One region of the Streptomyces sp. NBC_00012 genome, then DNA from elsewhere that is predicted to be linked to it. Evidence: riboswitches for the same ligand, from Rfam matches in the RefSeq annotation. Region 1 holds a riboswitch; the other holds the start of a gene.
What was found. Region 1 has a riboswitch for cobalamin ahead of OHA19_RS30675 (cobalamin biosynthesis protein). Riboswitches for the same ligand answer to the same signal wherever they lie in the genome.
Positions count from the first base shown of each region.

Region 2: another riboswitch for cobalamin. It lies ahead of OHA19_RS04450 (FecCD family ABC transporter permease); the one in region 1 lies ahead of OHA19_RS30675 (cobalamin biosynthesis protein).

Region 1 covers NZ_CP108309.1:6,699,072-6,703,969, reverse strand. Annotated here, with positions in the region: gene OHA19_RS30690 (class II aldolase/adducin family protein) at 1-326, opposite strand, end outside; gene OHA19_RS30685 (anion permease) at 536-1,801, shown strand; gene OHA19_RS30680 (hypothetical protein) at 1,824-2,054, shown strand; cobalamin riboswitch at 2,206-2,337, shown strand; gene OHA19_RS30675 (cobalamin biosynthesis protein) at 2,482-3,510, shown strand; gene OHA19_RS30670 (cobyric acid synthase) at 3,507-4,898, shown strand, end outside.
Region 2 covers NZ_CP108309.1:924,881-929,778, forward strand. Annotated here, with positions in the region: gene OHA19_RS04440 (ABC transporter substrate-binding protein) at 1-429, opposite strand, end outside; gene OHA19_RS04445 (ABC transporter ATP-binding protein) at 445-1,230, opposite strand; gene OHA19_RS04450 (FecCD family ABC transporter permease) at 1,230-2,339, opposite strand; cobalamin riboswitch at 2,441-2,563, opposite strand; gene OHA19_RS04455 (hypothetical protein) at 2,826-3,176, opposite strand; gene OHA19_RS04460 (hypothetical protein) at 3,272-3,421, shown strand; gene OHA19_RS04465 (GntR family transcriptional regulator) at 3,525-4,172, opposite strand; gene cynR (transcriptional regulator CynR) at 4,249-4,898, opposite strand, start outside.

The sequences.
Region 1 (4,898 bases):
GTGGAGACGGCGGTGGCGTGCACCGCGTGGGTATGCACGACGGCGGCCGCGTCGGTGTTCCGGTAGACCGCGAGGTGAAGCGGGAGTTCGCTGGTCGGGGCGAGTTCGCCGAGTACCCGGTTGCCCTCCGGATCGACACCGACGGCGTCCTTCGGGCCCAGCCGGTCGTACGGCACTCCGCTCGGCGTGACCAGGATGGTGTCGCCGACCCGTGCCGAGACGTTTCCCGAGGTCCCGACGACGAGGCCCTCGGCCGCCGTACGCCGGGCGGTGGCGACGACACCGTCCCAGGCCCGTCCGATCGCGTCCTGCTGCTGATCGCTCATGCGCCGATCCTGTCAGCCGCGGAAGCGAACGGGTATGCGATCGACCACAGCCGCGCCCCGCGGAAAAGCCGGGCCACACCTACGCGGGGCGTAAGCGGAATGCTTCGGCTCCGGTTTGGAACACCACAACGCCCTGCCCAGTTCATCTTCCGTTCACCCAGGTTGCCTACGGTCCACATGCCAATGACGTCGAACGATTGCCTGGGTAAATGGAACACATCACGCTGCTACTCGCGATTGTGATCGTGACAGCTCTAGTGTTCGATTTCACGAACGGTTTCCACGACACCGCGAACGCGATGGCGACCACCATCTCGACCGGTGCACTCAGACCGAAGACAGCGGTGGCCATGTCCGCCGTTCTCAATCTCGTCGGCGCTTTCCTGTCGGTGGAGGTCGCCAAGACGATCTCCGGCGGGATCATCAACGAGGACGGGCTGCGAACAGAAGTCATCTTCGCGGCACTCGTCGGCGCCATTCTGTGGAATCTGCTGACCTGGCTGGTCGGACTGCCGTCCAGCTCCTCGCACGCCCTGTTCGGCGGTCTGATCGGCGCGGCAGTGATGTCGGCGGGCTGGTCGTCCGTCAACGGCGGCACCGTCGTCACCAAGGTGCTGCTCCCCGCCCTCGCCGCCCCGATCGTCGCCGGTCTGGCCGCGCTGCTGGCCACCAGGCTGACGTACCGGATCGGCGGCAAGGTCCGCAACGACGCCCAGGAGAAGGCCACCGCCAAGGGCTACCGGGCCGGCCAGATCGCCTCGGCCGGACTGGTCTCGCTCGCCCACGGCACCAACGACGCGCAGAAGACCATGGGCATCATCACCCTGGCCCTGGTCACCGGCGGCGTCCTGCACCCGGGCGCCAACCCGCCGGTCTGGGTCATCGTCTGCGCCGGTACGGCCATCGCGCTCGGCACCTACCTGGGCGGCTGGCGCATCATCCGCACCATGGGCAGCGGCCTCACCGACCTCAGGCCGCCGCAGGGCTTCGCCGCCCAGACCAGCGCCGCCACGGTCATCCTGGCCTCCTCGCACCTCGGCTTCTCGCTCTCCACCACCCAGTCCTGCTCCGGCGCCGTGATGGGCGCGGGCCTCGGCCGGCAGGGCGGTGTGGTCCGCTGGTCCACCGCCACCCGGATGTTCGTCGCCTGGGGTCTGACCCTGCCGGCCGCCGGTCTGGTCGGCGCGGGCGCGGAGCTCCTGACCAAGCAGGGCACCTGGGGTGTCGTCGTCGTCGCGGCGCTGCTGGTCGTGGGCTCCGGTGCCATCTGGCTGGTGTCCCGCCGCAAGCCGGTCGGCCACGGCGACGTCGCCCCGTCGGAAGGCGACGCCGAGCCCGCGGGCGTCGTCACCACGGCCATCGCCGCCGTCAGCCCGCCGCCCACCGTGGCCGCGGCGCCGTCCCAGAACCTCATGACCACCATTCCGGCCCCGGCCGGAACCACCCAGGACCCGGCGCGACCCGCCACCGTCTGAACCGGCCGTCTAAGGATTCAGCATGAACATCGACTGGGCAGCCCTCGGCTCCGTATTCGGCGTCTCCCTCGTCGTCACCGTCGCGCTGGTGGGCCTCTTCACCCTGGGCATCGTCGGCCTCTCCAAGCAGCCGGAACCGGCGGCGCAGGGCGGCTCCGGCGGCTCGCTGCTGCTGGCCCGCGCCGGCGCGTACGTCTGCTTCGGGCTGTGCGCGGCGGCCGTCGCGTACGGGATCTATCTGATCGTCGCCTGAGCCACTCCCGCGCACGCTCCCCCGTCGGGCCGGACACCACAGGTGTCCGGCCCGATGTGGGTCTCAGCACACTGCGCCGCCGCAGGTCAACGGCAGGTTGACGGGCGTTCGCAGAGCGTGGTGGACTGCCGGAGCCAATTACGGCGACAGCAGAGGAAGCCGGTGCGAATCCGGCGCGGTCCCGCCACTGTCACCGGGGAGCGGTCCCCCACACCGGAAGTCACGGCTCGCGCGAGCGGGCTGGAAGGCCGGGGAAACCGCGGATCCGGGAGCCAGGAGACTCTCGTCGCCGGTCACGTCGAACCAGGGCGCGGACCCTGAGTGAGGACATATCGCCATGCCCGGCTGCCCTGCGTCCGCTTTTCCGGCGCTCTCGACGAGAGCCTCCTGCACAAAGGTCCGCCGAGGCGCGACGGCCGGCTGATCCGTGCGAGCCGACCGCATCTTCGCGTACGGCGCCACGGCCGGTCTGATCGGCGATCTGCTGCTCGGTGACCCCCGCAGGGGACATCCGGTCGCCGCCTTCGGGCGGGCCGCGGCGGGCGTCGAGCGCCGTCTGTGGCGCGATCACCGCGGCTGGGGCGCGCTGCACACCCTCGTCTGCGCCGGAGGCGCCGCGGGCGGTGCCGCGCTGCTCACCCGTGCCGTGCACCGCAGCCCCGCCGCCTCCGTGGCGCTGACCGCTGCCGCCACCTGGTCCGTCGTCGGCGGTACGTCCCTGGGGCGCGAGGCACGGGCCATCGGCGGTGCCCTGGCCGCCGGTGACATCGAGCTGGCCCGTGAGCGGCTGCCACACCTGTGCGGGCGCGACCCGCACTCCCTGGACGGACCGCAGATCGCCCGCGCCGTGGTGGAGTCCGTGGCGGAGAACACCTCGGACGCCGTGGTCGGCGCCCTGGTGTGGGGTGCGCTGGCCGGGGTCCCCGGGCTGGCCGGTTTCCGGGCCGCCAACACCCTCGACGCCATGGTCGGGCACCGCTCGCCCCGGCATCTGCGCTACGGCTGGGCCTCGGCCCGCCTCGACGACCTCGCGGGCTGGCCGGGCGCCCGGCTCACGGCCCTGCTCGCCGTGGCCGCCGGGGGGCGGCCACGTGGAGCGGTCCGCGCCTGGCGGGCCGATGCCGCCAAGCACCCGAGCCCCAACGCGGGCCCGGTGGAGGCCTCGTTCGCGGGTGCGCTCGGCGTACGGCTCGGCGGAACCCTCGCGTACGGCGGCCGGGTCGAACACCGCCCGGTGCTCAACGGGGAGACGGGCCGGGCCGTGGAGAGCGCGGACATCGAGCGCGCGGTGCGGCTGTCGCGCCGGGTGAGTGCGCTGGCGCTGGGCGTCTGCGTGGCGGGGCGGCTCGGTGCGGCCCTCGCAGCGCGGCGGATCGCGGGGCGCCGGGGCACCGGAACCGACGTGACGGGACGTCGCCCCGCAGGACCTCGCATCACAGGACGGAGCAACGCATGAGCGGCGGGCTGCTGGTCGCCGGAACGACCTCCGACGCGGGCAAGAGCGTCGTCACGGCGGGGATCTGCCGCTGGCTCGTGCGCCGGGGCGTGAAGGTGGCGCCCTTCAAGGCGCAGAACATGTCGCTCAACTCGTTCGTCACCCGCGCGGGCGCCGAGATCGGGCGCGCCCAGGCCATGCAGGCCCAGGCCGCCCGCGTCGAGCCGACGGCACTGATGAATCCGGTCCTGCTCAAGCCCGGCAGCGACCGCTCCAGCCAGGTCGTCCTGATGGGGAAGCCGGTCGGCGAGATGAGCGCGCGCGGCTACCACGGAGGCAGGCAGGAATCGCTGTTCTCCACGGTCGTGGACTGCCTGGAGCAGCTCCGGAGCACCTACGACGCGGTGATCTGCGAGGGGGCGGGCAGCCCGGCCGAGATCAATCTGCGGCGCACGGACATCGTGAACATGGGCATCGCGCGGGCGGCGCGCTTCCCGGTGGTGGTCGTCGGCGACATCGACCGCGGTGGCGTCTTCGCCTCGTTCTTCGGTACGACGGCGCTGCTCGCCGAGGAGGACCAGTCGCTGATCGCCGGTTATCTCGTCAACAAGTTCCGCGGCGACGTGTCGCTGCTGGAGCCGGGCCTGGAGATGCTGCGGGACCTCACCGGCCGGCCGACGTACGGAGTGCTGCCCTTCGCCCACGGCCTCGGCATCGACGAGGAGGACGGGCTGCGGGTCTCGCTGCGCGGGGCGGTGCGCGAGTCGGTCGTCGCGCCGCCCCACGGCGAGGACGTGCTGCGCGTCGCGGTGTGCGCGGTGCCGCTGATGTCGAACTTCACCGATGTGGACGCGCTGGCCGCCGAGCCCGGCGTCGTCGTCAGGTTCGTGGACCGCGCCGAGGAGCTGTCCGACGCCGACCTGGTCGTGGTGCCGGGCACCCGCGGGACCGTGAAGGCGCTGGCCTGGCTGCGCGAGCGCGGCCTCGCCGACGCGCTGGTGCGGCGCGCGGCCGAGGGCCGGCCGGTCCTCGGCATCTGCGGCGGTTTCCAGATCCTCGGCGAGCAGATCGAGGACGAGGTCGAGTCGCGGGCCGGGCAGGTGGAGGGTCTCGGCCTCCTCCCCGTACGCATCCGCTTCGACCGGGAGAAGACCCTGGCCCGGCCGGTAGGCCAGGCGCTCGGCGCGCCGGTCGAGGGGTACGAGATCCATCACGGCGTGGCGGACGTGCGCGGCGGAGAGCCGTTCCTCGACGGCTGCCGGGTCGGCGCCGTGTGGGGCACCCACTGGCACGGCTCGCTGGAGAGCGACGAATTCCGCCGCCGCTTCCTGACCGAGGTCGCGCGCGGCGCGGGCCGGCGTTTCGTCCCCGCTCCGGACACCTGTTTCGCGGCGCTGCGCGAGGAGCAG
Region 2 (4,898 bases), 5.8 Mb from region 1:
GGGGGTGAACCCGTCTCCCTCGCTGAATCCGTAGTTCCAACCGGCGAAGACCAGATCGGCGCGGGCGTCGATGACCAGTTCCTTGTTGATCCTGTCCTTGGAGAGCCACTTGGCCTTCCGGTATCCGTCCTTCCAGGGAACAGAGGTGAGGTCACCCTTGTCCTCGGGCATCACATAGCCCGCCATGTGGTCTTCGAGTCCGAGCGCGAACATGATCTCGGTGATGCCGACGTCATTGGTGACCACGCGCTGCGGGGCCTTGTCGTAGGTCTTCTTCTGGCCGCAGTTCTCGATGGTCACCGGATAGTGTCCGTCGCCGTCGCGAGGGCCGGCTCCGTCCTCCTGGCGGGCGGACACCTCCGCTCCGCAGCCGGTGAGGACCAGGGCGGCCGCGAGTACGAGCGCGGCGGGGCGTGCAAGGTTCGGCATGGTGGGGGCGACTCCTCAAGAATCGGATCGTGCGGGGCGCAGGCGGTCGAAGAGCAGTTGGACGGCGCCGGTCTCCGGATGCGGGACGCGGTGTGCCCGTACGCCGAAGACATCGGCCAGCAACTCGGGGGTGAGCACGTCGTGCGGTGCGCCGGACGCGACGATCCGGCCGTTGTCGATGACATGGAGCAGGTCGCAGTGGAGTGCGGCGAGGTTGAGGTCGTGCAGCGCGGTGAGGACGGTCAGCCCGCTGCCGCGTACCAGCGCCAGCACTTCCAGCTGTTGTGCGATGTCCAGGTGGTTGGTCGGCTCGTCGAGCACCAGGAGCCGGGGCCGCTGGGCCAGTGCGCGGGCGATCAGCACTCGTTGTTTCTCGCCGCCGGAGAGTGTGAGGAAGCCGCGCTCGGCGAGGTGGCCGGCGCCGACATTCGCCAGCGCGGTCTCACACGCTTGCCGGTCCTCGTCGGTGGCCCGGCCCATCGACCGCTGGTGCGGCAGCCGGCCCATCGCCACGACCTCGGCGACCGTGAAGTCGAATTCGGCGACCGCTTCCTGGGGCAGTGCGGCAAGCAGGCGGGCGCCCTCGCGCGCGCTCATGGCATGCAGGTCCTCGCCGCCGATCCGCACCGTGCCGGACGAGGGGCGCAGGGCCCGGTAGACGCAGCGCAACAGGGTGGACTTTCCACTGCCGTTGGGCCCGACCAGGCCGACGAGCTGTCCCTCCCCCGCTCCCAGCGTGGCATCCGCCACCAGTCGTGCGCCGGCGATCTCGACCGTCAGGGCGTCGATGTCGATCCGCATCACGCGCCTCCGAACGTGTAGGAGCGGCGGCGCATCAGCAGTACGAAGCACGGCACGCCGATGACCGCGGTGAGCACGCCCACCGGCAGTTCGGCGGGCGCGAGCAGCACACGGGAGAGGATGTCCACCCAGATCAGCAGAACGGCGCCCGCCAGTGGCGCGACGGCCAGCAGCCGGCGGTGGTCGGCGCCGACCAGCATCCGTACGGCGTGCGGCACCATCAGTCCGACGAAGCCGATCGCACCGCTCACCGCGACGACCGCACCGGTGACGGCCGCGGAGACCAGGAAGAGCTCCTTGCGCAGCCGTCCCGCGTCCACTCCCAGCGCGGCGGCGGTCTCATCGCCCATGGCCAGGGCGTTCAGCCGGCGCGCCGACCAGGCGAGGTGGGCGAGACCTCCGAGCACGGCTCCCGCCGCGATGGGCACGGAGGCCCAGGTGGCGCCGCCGAGGCTGCCGAGCATCCACATCATCGCGGAGCGGGCGGCCTCGCCGCGTTCGGCCGCGAACACCATGAACGTGGTGACGGCTGAGAAGCCGTAGTACATCGCGGTGCCCGTCAGGACGAGCCGCAGCGGGGTCAGGCCGCGGGGGGTGCGTGCGATCGCGTACACCAGCATCATGGCGAGGAGTGCGGAGAGGAACGCCGCCGTGGACAGCGCCCAGACGCCCAGCGCGCCGAAGGCCCCGAAGATGAGCACGGCGTTGGCGCCGACGGCCGCGCCGGAGGAGATGCCGAGGACGAACGGATCGGCGAGGGCGTTGCGCACCATGGCCTGTACGGCGACGCCGATGGCCGCGAGACCGGCCCCGACGACCGCGGCCAGCACGGCGCGCGGAAAGCGCAGTTCCCAGACGATGGTGTACGCCGGTACCTGCTCGGGGGTTATGCGGCCGCCGGTCAGTCCGGCCCACAGACAGCGCAGCACTTCACCCCAGGAGAGCCCCGACGCTCCGATCCCCGCCCCGCAGACGAGCGAGACCAGAAGCACGGCGCACAGGGTGGCCAGCAGCAGTGGCAGTGACACGCGCCGGGGCGGCGCGGGCCCGGCTCCGGCACGGGACGTGCGCGGGGGCACGGCGGGTTTGCGGTCGAGGGGTGTGGCCACGGGCGGATCGCTTTCGCCTCGGGCCGTGCACCTACGTGATCAAAGGAGCAGCCCGGGCGCCGAGCGCCCTGCGCAGCACCACTCGCAGTCCACGGCGAATTGACAGGAGCCTTCACCACCGCGGGTAATCGGGCTTACGGGGCCCGATATCGGGCTCCGCCTACCGTTGCGGGTCAGCGCCGGATTTCGACCGGACTTCCCCCGCGGGGCAGGTGCAGCTTATAGCTCGCGCAGACAGGTGGCGCGGATACCCCCGCAATGAAGCGGGCACGAGGTCTGCACGTGGCTGGCCGCCCTGCTCCGGAACGGCCTGCGTGTGTGGCTGACCGCTTTGCTCCGGAACGGCCTGTGTGTGGCTGACAGCCCCGCTCCGGAACCGATTCGCGACGCTCCTGACCGACCACCCGACCGCGCCGGTCTCCGACCGCGCGTGGGCCCCGGCGGGAGCCGCGCTTGCCGAAGACCACGGGTCGGGGCGGGCGGTGCTCAGTTCCGTGATAGGGCTGGGTGGTCGATCCGGGCCGGGAGTGGGTCTCCCGGCTCCGAGCCGGCGAAGGACGGCGTCGCCCCGGCCATGCCGAGGTATCCGTTGACACTCTGTGTGAGGCTGAGTCCGTAGCCGTCGGGTGTGTCTGCTGCCCTCGCACTTGGGCGCGAGGTGCTGATGGTTCGCGTCGGCCAGCCTCGATCGCTCCAGACGCGCATCACCATGTCGAAATACTGCTCGGAGGTGTCGGGTGCGTTGGTGGCGGCTTCGAGCTCGGCCGTGAGGAGACCGAGGTTGTTCAGCACGCCCTTGTTCATCTCGGTGCCCATGGCCACGAAGGCCTGGTCCACTCCGTCCAGGGTGTTGGCCCTGTGGAGATGAGCAGCGGGACATTCTCACGGCTTCACCGGAGGCGATCTCCCGGCTGGCCTTCGCCGAGGGGTCGATGAAGCCGAAGGTCGACGCCGCCGTACGGGTCGCCCAGGCCGGCGGGCGGGCTCTCATCGGCCCCCTCGAACGGCTCGACGACCTCCTCGACCGGAACATCGGCACGGGGATCCGCCCGGATGTCCCGGACGGCATCGTCTACGTCTGAGACCTGCCGGGTGGCCTCGGCCCGATCACGGATCACCCGACAGACTCCGGGGACGCCAGGGGCGGCCCGCCGCCGGGTGCGCCCGCCCGGGGGGCCGCTCCGTTCAGCCCTGGGACCTGCGTCGCGCGGCAGCTGCGTTGCGGCCGGTCACCAGATGTTTGCTGGCCAGCTGTTCAACGCTCGCGACGTCCCGCTCCGCGATCGCCCGGTACAGGCCCTCGTGCTCCTGCGCGACACCCTCCAGGTCGTCGTGCTGTCCCAGCAGCCAGCGCATCCGGCTCCGGAGCGTGCTCTGGAGCTCGTTGAGGAGTTCGTTGTCGGCCAGCTCGGTCACCGTCTCATGGAAGTCGGCGGCGGCCCGGTGGGCCCGTACGGCGTCCCCCTTGTCCGCCGCCTTCAGCTCGGCGTCGAGATCCGAACGGAGCTTCTCCAGTCCCGCGCGGGTGCGCCGCTGGGCGGCGAGCCGGAAGGTCAGGGTCTCGAGGGCCGCGCGGACCTCGTCGAGGTCCTCGACGTCCGCCGGTGTGAACTCCCGTACGACGGCCCAGGTCCGCGGCCTCGGCGTGACCAGCCCCTCGGTGACCAGTGCCTTCAGGGCCTCCCGGATCGGCAGCCTGCTCACACCTAGCTCCGCGGCGAGCTCACGCTCGACGAGTTTGCCGCCCGGCTCACGCACACCGTCGATGATCTCGTCACGCAGCAGGCGCGTGACCCGCTCCGACTCGGGCTCGAACTCCCCAGACCCTGTCATGTCCTCAATTCTCTCATCACTCGAAGTCGTTGTTCGTTTCGCCGTCCGCGGGACGGGGTTCTGCGGGACGGGGCTCTCAGGCCGGTGCGTAGCCGCGCGTGCGGACCAGGCCGTGGGCGAGCCGGGTGAAGGCACGCGCGGCTGCGCTCTCGTAGGCGCTCTCCCGGTGCAGCAGGGTGGCGACGCGGGCGGGCAGCGGAGGGTCGATGGGAATCGGCCTGAGGTGCGGGTGGTCGTCCGTGACCGCGTCGGGCAGCACGGTGGCCAGCAGTCCGGTGCGCCGGACGATCTCGGTGAGGGCCTGGATGGTGTTGGCCTCGACGGCGATCGGCGGGCTGACACGGTGCTGCGTGAAGTAGCTGTCGATGTGGTTCCGGGTGGCGAAGTCGCTGCTGAGCAGCGCGAGTTGCTGATCGGCCAGGTCACGTACCGGCAGCGGCCGGTCGTCTCGGCCCTGGGCGCGGTCCGTGGTGACGACGAGGCTGAGGGTCTCGGTGAACAGCGCGGTGGTGGTGATGCCGGGCAGATGGGTTCCCGCGAAGGCGATCCCGAGGTCGAGATCGTCGGCCAGCAGGCTCGCCTCGATGCGGTCCTGTGTCATCTCCCGCAGGTCCAGCGTGATGCCGGGATGGTGCGTGTGCAGCGCCTCCACCAGTGGGCCGATGAGGTACGCGGTGAAGGTCGGTGTCACCGCCAGACGCAGATGTCCCCGGGAGAGGTCGGCGA